2 regions of the Microbacterium sp. LB12 genome follow, and region 2 is predicted to be linked to the other one. Evidence: predicted binding sites of a transcription regulator. Region 2 holds the regulator's gene; the other holds the start of a gene.
The links. Region 2 encodes LexA, which represses DNA repair genes until DNA is damaged. Its sites were predicted from a motif close to TCGAACANNTGTTCGA; they were not measured.
Positions count from the first base shown of each region.

Region 1 (3,404 bases), on a different contig from region 2:
ATTCCTCGTTGGGCGAGTGCACGAGCCAGTGCGACGCGCCCCTGACCCTTGCGCTCCACGCCCGATGTGACCAGCACCCCCGCGAGAGCAGCGTCGTCGAGATACCCACGACGGCAGAAGTCATCGACCACATCGTCGATGGCACTCCCGTCGAGCCCACCGTCTCGAAGCACTTTGCGCGCTTCGGAGACCGACAGCGATCGCGCGCGGAGCTTCTTCACGAGAGACTCCTCCGCCGCGGCACGGAGGTCGTCTAGCGACGGGGTCTCCCCTTCGGCAGCCCGCTCTCGCTGTCCGCCGTCGATCGCGCGCAGGCGGGGCGCGGTGGTCATGGACTGCGGAGCCCTCGCTCGCGAAGAACCCGCGGCTCCCCGCGCCGGATGACGGTCACTGGGCGAGCCGGCATCGAGAGAATCCTCGGTCGGAGCCGTCGTCACCGGAGCATCCCAGGTCGAGCGCCAGAGCCCGGCGTCACCCGTGCGCCGTGGCACGACTTCCGCGGCATGAGCTGCATCGTCATCCGGGGTGGCGGCCTGCGGATTCGCACCCTTCGAAGCGCCGCCGAAGAGAGGGATGATGGGGGCGATCCGATCGGGATCGCCCCCACGCATGTCGTTCATCAGGCCGGACGACGCTCAGCGAGCTCGTCTGCCGCTGCCGGAGCAGCGGCCGGTCCGCCGATGCCGAGTTTCTGCTTGATCTGCGTCTCGATCGCCAGCGCGATGTCGGGGTTGTTGAGCAGGAACGTCCGCGCGTTCTCCTTGCCCTGACCCAGCTGATCGCCGTCGTAGGTGTACCAGGAGCCGGACTTCTTCACGATGGCGTGCTCCACGCCGAAGTCGATGAGGCTACCCTCGCGCGAGATTCCGACGCCGTAGAGGATGTCGAACTCGGCCTGCTTGAACGGCGGAGCCATCTTGTTCTTCACGACCTTGACCCTGGTGCGGTTGCCGACCGCGTCGGTGCCGTCCTTGAGCGTCTCGATACGACGGATGTCCATGCGCACAGACGCATAGAACTTCAGCGCCTTACCGCCGGCAGTGGTCTCGGGCGAGCCGAAGAAGACACCGATCTTCTCGCGGAGCTGGTTGATGAAGATCATCGTGGTGTTGGTCTGATTCAGGCCACCGGTGAGCTTTCGCAGAGCCTGCGACATGAGGCGAGCCTGCAGACCCACGTGCGAATCGCCCATCTCGCCCTCGATCTCGGCGCGAGGCACGAGAGCTGCGACGGAGTCGATGACGATGAGGTCGATCGCGCCCGAGCGCACGAGCATGTCGGCGATCTCGAGGGCCTGCTCACCGGTGTCGGGCTGCGACACCAGGAGGGCATCGATGTCGACGCCGAGCTTCGCGGCGTAGTCGGGGTCGAGCGCGTGCTCCGCGTCGATGAACGCGGCGATTCCGCCAGCGCGCTGCGCGTTCGCGATCGCGTGCAGGGTCAGCGTCGTCTTACCCGACGATTCCGGGCCGTAGATCTCGACGATTCGGCCACGCGGGAGTCCTCCGACGCCGAGGGCGACGTCGAGGGCGATGGAGCCGGTGGGGATGACGGCCACGGGGGCACGCTCATCGCTGCCCAGCCGCATGACCGAGCCCTTTCCGAACTGACGGTCGATCTGAGCGAGTGCGGTCTCGAGGGACTTCTCGCGGTCGGCGGGTGATGGCATGATGTGCTCCTTCTGCGCGCGTGATGCCGCCTGTAGGCTGTCGCGGCTCTCCCGGTTGGGAGGAACTCTCCGACAAGGCGTAATGGCTCTTCGGCTTGTTCTCCACCGTAGGAGAGGCCACCGACATCGACGCGATGAGCTCACATACCGTGCAGAACAGAGTGTCTGAACCACTTGTGCAGAAGACTACGCTCGTTTCGAACACATCTTCGACGACACGCCGAGAATCGATCCATGCATCCCGTACGCATCGGACACCGAAACTGCAGTCAGCGCCCGCGAGGCTCCTGTCGGCCGACACCGTGCCGTCGGCTCTCCGGGACATCCATCTCGGCACACAACGCGAGCCAGATCTCCCGCGGCGGCGTGCCATCCGCGAGCGCCTCGACCGACGTGCGGCCACGCAACGCGGACAGCCCGAGGTCGTTCACCAACGCGGACGCACGTGCCTGAAACTCGGTATCGACGGCGCGAAGGAATTCGCTACGACGCATCGGTCAACGACTCGCGATCAGTGCAGCGACAGCTGAGGCTCGATCGAGGCCACGAGGTCGTCCGGCACCACGTCCGGGAACACCTGGATGCCTTCGAGCACGGAGATGCGATCTCCGACCTCGCGCATGATCGTCGAGATGGGCACATCGAGCGCATCCGCCACCGAGGCGAGGATCTCGCTCGAGGCTTCCTTCTGACCGCGTTCGACCTCACTGAGGTAGCCGAGCGCAACCGACGCCTTGCTTGCGACCTGCCGGAGCGTGCGCCCCTTCTGCAGGCGGAAGTCCCTCAGCACATCGCCGATTTCCTGTCGTACAAGAATCATCGGAACCTCCTCCCCATGTGATCGTTCGAGGTCTCCCCCGATGAGACAGCCAGTCTAATACTGCTGGCTTGCTCAAAATCTACCCCTGAACGCTGTGGTTTGAATGTGAGCACATCAGTGATAACCAGCGCGGCGCCGACGCTATTCCTCGACCAGTTCGAGGAGTGCCTCCAGCGCGGCTTCCACCGACTGCGACCGGATCGATCCGCGGTCGCCGTCGAAGCAGAACATCTTCGTGCGAACGCCCTCTGGTGTCACGACCCCCACGTGGACGGTGCCGACCGGTTGCCCGTCAGGTGAGTCCGGACCCGCGATACCCGTGGTGGAGACTCCGACATCGGCGGGTCTCCCCGAGACGCTCACGACCCGTCGCACGCCGTCTGCCATCTGCGCGGCCACCTCGGGATGCACCGGGCCGTGTGCGGCGAGCAGCTCGGCATCCACTCCGAGGACCGTGGACTTCACCGGCGTGGCATAGGCGACGACACCGCCGAGCAGCACCGTCGAGGCGCCGGGGACGGAGACGATCTCGGCACAGAGTGCACCGCCCGTGAGCGACTCGGCGACACCGAGTGTCCATCCTCTTCTGTTCAGCGCCGCCAGCACTGCTGCCGCGCGCGTCTTCGTCACGAGGCTCGGCGCGAGCCGCGCACCTGCGCCATGATGTAGTCGATGCCGCTCGCCACGGTCAGCACCAGCACGATGACCATCAGGATGAACGTGATCAGTGTCCAAGGACCGAGGCCGATCAGGTAGTGCAGCGGGAGCAGCGCCCAGCCGAGAGCGACGCCCTGGAAGGCCGTCTTGATCTTGCCCATCCACGCGGCCGCGACGACGTGTTCGCTGGCGACCATGAGGCGGTGGATCGTGATCCCCCACTCACGGATCAGGATGATCGCCACGATCCACCAGTTG
Region 1 covers NZ_JBBCPF010000003.1:200,296-203,699, forward strand. The annotation lists gene WFM69_RS07965 (regulatory protein RecX) at 1-332, opposite strand, end outside; gene recA (recombinase RecA) at 620-1,669, opposite strand; gene WFM69_RS07975 (DUF3046 domain-containing protein) at 1,939-2,163, opposite strand; gene WFM69_RS07980 (helix-turn-helix domain-containing protein) at 2,181-2,489, opposite strand; gene WFM69_RS07985 (CinA family protein) at 2,631-3,119, opposite strand; gene pgsA (CDP-diacylglycerol--glycerol-3-phosphate 3-phosphatidyltransferase) at 3,116-3,404, opposite strand, start outside.
Region 1: a site for LexA is predicted at 1,867-1,882, ahead of recA (recombinase RecA). Genes of this name have one in related genera too.

Region 2 (3,404 bases):
GATGATCGCGCGCGTGTGCGGCGTCGTGGCGAGATCCTCCCGCACGGCCAGCAGACGACCGCCCTGCACCCGCAGGCCCCCATGCGCAGGGCCGGATGCTGTGAGAGGCACGGGCTCCGCGCCCCGCACCATCCGGTGCACCCGCTGGTCGCCCGCGTCCACGAAGTACAGTGTGCCCGCGTGGTCCGCGGTCCAGGCGCCTCCGCCGTACTCGTGCACGCGCGAGCGGGCGCTCCACGGCGCGGGCAGGATCTCGGCCCCGGAAGAGCTCCGCACCGTCACCCGCCCCTTCTGGGAGGGCACCGACTCGCCCCACCAGATCTCCGTGCCGACGAACCGTGCGCCGTCGATGCGCGGTGAGGATGCCGCGACGGACGCGGGGGAGAAGGACGAGGACCAGGAACCGTACGGAGACGACGACATGCATCGAGCCTATGGGCGGATCACACGCGGCATCGCACGCGATGGAAGACTGGGGTCATGAGCCGCATGACAGGCCGCGCGATCGGCAGCTGGAGCCTCCGCCTCGACGCTGTCTACTGTCTGATCCTCGGCGCGTTCGTCGCGGTCGTCGCGCCTCAGCTCGCGACGGTGATCGCGCTCCCTGCACTACTGCTGACCGTGGTGGGGCTCGTCGTCGTCGGCTGGTCGGCGCTCGTGCTCTGGATGGTGGCCCGCACACGATTGCGGTCAGCGCTCCGGCTCGTGCTGTGCGTCAACATCCTCGCGAGCGTGCTCATCGCCGCGGCGTCGTTCACGGCATCGAGCGCACTCGTCGTGATCGCCGTGCTGGCCGTCGCGTGCGAGGTCGCGCTGTTCGCGGTGAGCCAGGTCGTCGCCATCCGTCGGCTGAACGCTCACCCGACAGACGGCGCGACGGCATAGCGTCGCCGCGGCGGCTCAGACCGCGCGCAGCACCGCGACGATCTTGCCGAGGATCACGGCCTCGTCGCCGAGGATGGGCTCGAACGCGGAGTTGCGGGGGAGCAGCCAGGTGTGGCCGTCGCGGCGACGCAGGACCTTGACCGTCGCCTCGCCATCGAGCATCGCGGCCACGATCTCGCCGTTCTCGGCACTGTTCTGCGATCGCACGACGACCCAGTCGCCGTCGCAGATCGCGGCGTCGATCATCGACTCACCGCTGACCTTGAGCATGAACAGATCGCCCTTGCCGACCAGTTGGCGGGGGAGCGGGAAGATCTCCTCGACCTGCTGATCAGCCGTGATCGGCACGCCGGCGGCGATGCGCCCGACCAGCGGAACGAGTGCGGCGTCGCCGACGGGGGTCGCGACGTCGGCGGGGTTCTCGGTGCTGCTGCCGGGCAGGTCGATGAGCACTTCCATCGCCCTGGTCTTGCCAGGGTCGCGCCGCAGGTACCCGCTGAGCTCGAGCTGGCCGAGCTGGTGGGTCACGCTGGAGAGCGACTTGAGGCCGACTGCATCGCCGATCTCGCGCATGCTCGGCGGGTAACCATGGTTCGCGATCGAGTTCTGGATGACCTCGAGGATCGCCATCTGCTTCGCACTCAGGCTCTTGCGACGGCGCGTCCGCGGAGCCTCCGACTCGGGGGCAGAGTTCTCGCTCATGGTGCTCCTTCAGTGCGTGATCCCGACGTCGCTCTTCGAATGTCGGTGGCCCGTGGTGGGGTGTCCTTATCGAAACCGTATCCGAGATTCGGGCCGATCTGGAAGATCTGTTCGAGCGTGTCGGGCTGATTTCCGGGTGTGGTTTCGAAGAATACTTGACAGATGTTCGAACTCGAAGATATCTTCGGTAAGTAGCTTCGCATCAACGGCTCCCGGCCGAGTCGCGGATGCGAACGCTACGCCAACTTCCCCGGTGGCTTCACGGCTCCGGGACAGGCTAAGGAGCACCACATGAGCAGCATCAGCTTCAGCACCGCGGCAGTCATCCCGGCACCGGCACGTCCGGCGACGCGACTGCGGTTGACGGCGCGCGGCCGTGCTGTGCTGCTCGCCCTCGCCTCCGTGCCGCTCGCCATCGGGATCGCCTTCGCCGCGATCAGCGGTGGCAGCGCAATCGCCTCCGGAGCAGACACCGCGGCCGTGAGTGTCGAGACCGTCACGGTCATGCCGGGTGACACGCTGTGGTCGATCGCGACCTCGGTGGCACCCGATGCGGACCCGCGCGACGTCATCGGCGAGATCAGCCGCATGAACCTGCTGCGCGGCGGCGAGCTCCAGATCGGGCAGCGGCTCGCGATTCCGGCTCAGTACACGAACTGATCATCGGCGTCGCGCGCCGCAACGTGTGCAGCGGTCAGGTGGTCGCGGCCTAGCATGGGAAGGGTGACCCTCTCCCTCAACGATCTTCCGCTACGTGACGATCTTCGCGGATTGACGCCCTATGGCGCTCCGCAGGCGCCGCTTCCGATCGCGCTCAACGTGAACGAGAACACGCATCCGGTCCCGGATGCCGTGGCGAGCGACATCCTCGACGACATCGCGGTGGCGATCCGAGATGTCAACCGCTACCCGGATCGTGAGTTCACCGCACTCCGGGAGGCGTTCGCCGGGTACCTCGGGCACGGCCTCTCCGCCGATCAGATCTGGGCGGGCAACGGTTCCAACGAGGTGCTGCAGCACATCCTCCAGGCATTCGGTGGTCCAGGGCGCACGGCGTTCGGGTTCGCGCCGACCTACTCGATGTATCCGCTGATCGCACAGGGGACCGGTGCGCGCTGGGTTGCTGGGACCCGACAGCCCGACTACACGATCACCGCCGACGAGGCAGCGGAGCAGGTGCGCGACGCCGACCCCGACGTGATCATCCTGTGCTCGCCGAACAACCCGACGGGAACACCGCTCGGGCTCGATGTCGTCGAAGCGGTCTATGAGGCGTCCCGGGGCGTCGTCATCGTCGATGAGGCCTATCAGGAGTTCGCGCCTCACGACGCGCCGTCCGCGCTGACGCTGCTCGAGGGGCGCCCGCGTCTCGCCGTCTCGCGCACCATGAGCAAGGCCTTCGCCTTCGCCGGGGCGCGCGTCGGCTATCTCGCCGCAGATCCTGCCTTCATCGATGCCCTGCGCCTCGTGCGCCTGCCCTATCACCTGAGTGCGCTCACCCAGGCGGCCGCCGTCGCGGCACTGCGCAACGCCGACGTGATGCTGGGCATGGTGGAGGAGATCGTCGAGCAGCGCGATCGCATCACCGCGACCCTTGAAGCGCTCGGCTACACGCCGCACGAGTCGTGGTCGAACTTCGTCCTGTTCGGCGGCGTCGCCGACCCCCGTGCGACCTGGCAGAAGCTCTACGACCGCGGGGTGCTCGTGCGCGATGTGGGCATCCCCGGGCACTTGCGCGTGAGCGCGGGTACCGAGGCCGAGACCACCGCATTCCTGGACGCCCTGGCCTCGATAGGATCGGCATCATGAGCACCCCC
Region 2 covers NZ_JBBCPF010000004.1:267,596-270,999, forward strand. The annotation lists gene WFM69_RS09960 (S9 family peptidase) at 1-423, opposite strand, end outside; gene WFM69_RS09965 (hypothetical protein) at 481-885, shown strand; gene lexA (transcriptional repressor LexA) at 901-1,587, opposite strand; gene WFM69_RS09975 (LysM peptidoglycan-binding domain-containing protein) at 1,879-2,247, shown strand; gene WFM69_RS09980 (histidinol-phosphate transaminase) at 2,311-3,396, shown strand; gene hisB (imidazoleglycerol-phosphate dehydratase HisB) at 3,393-3,404, shown strand, end outside.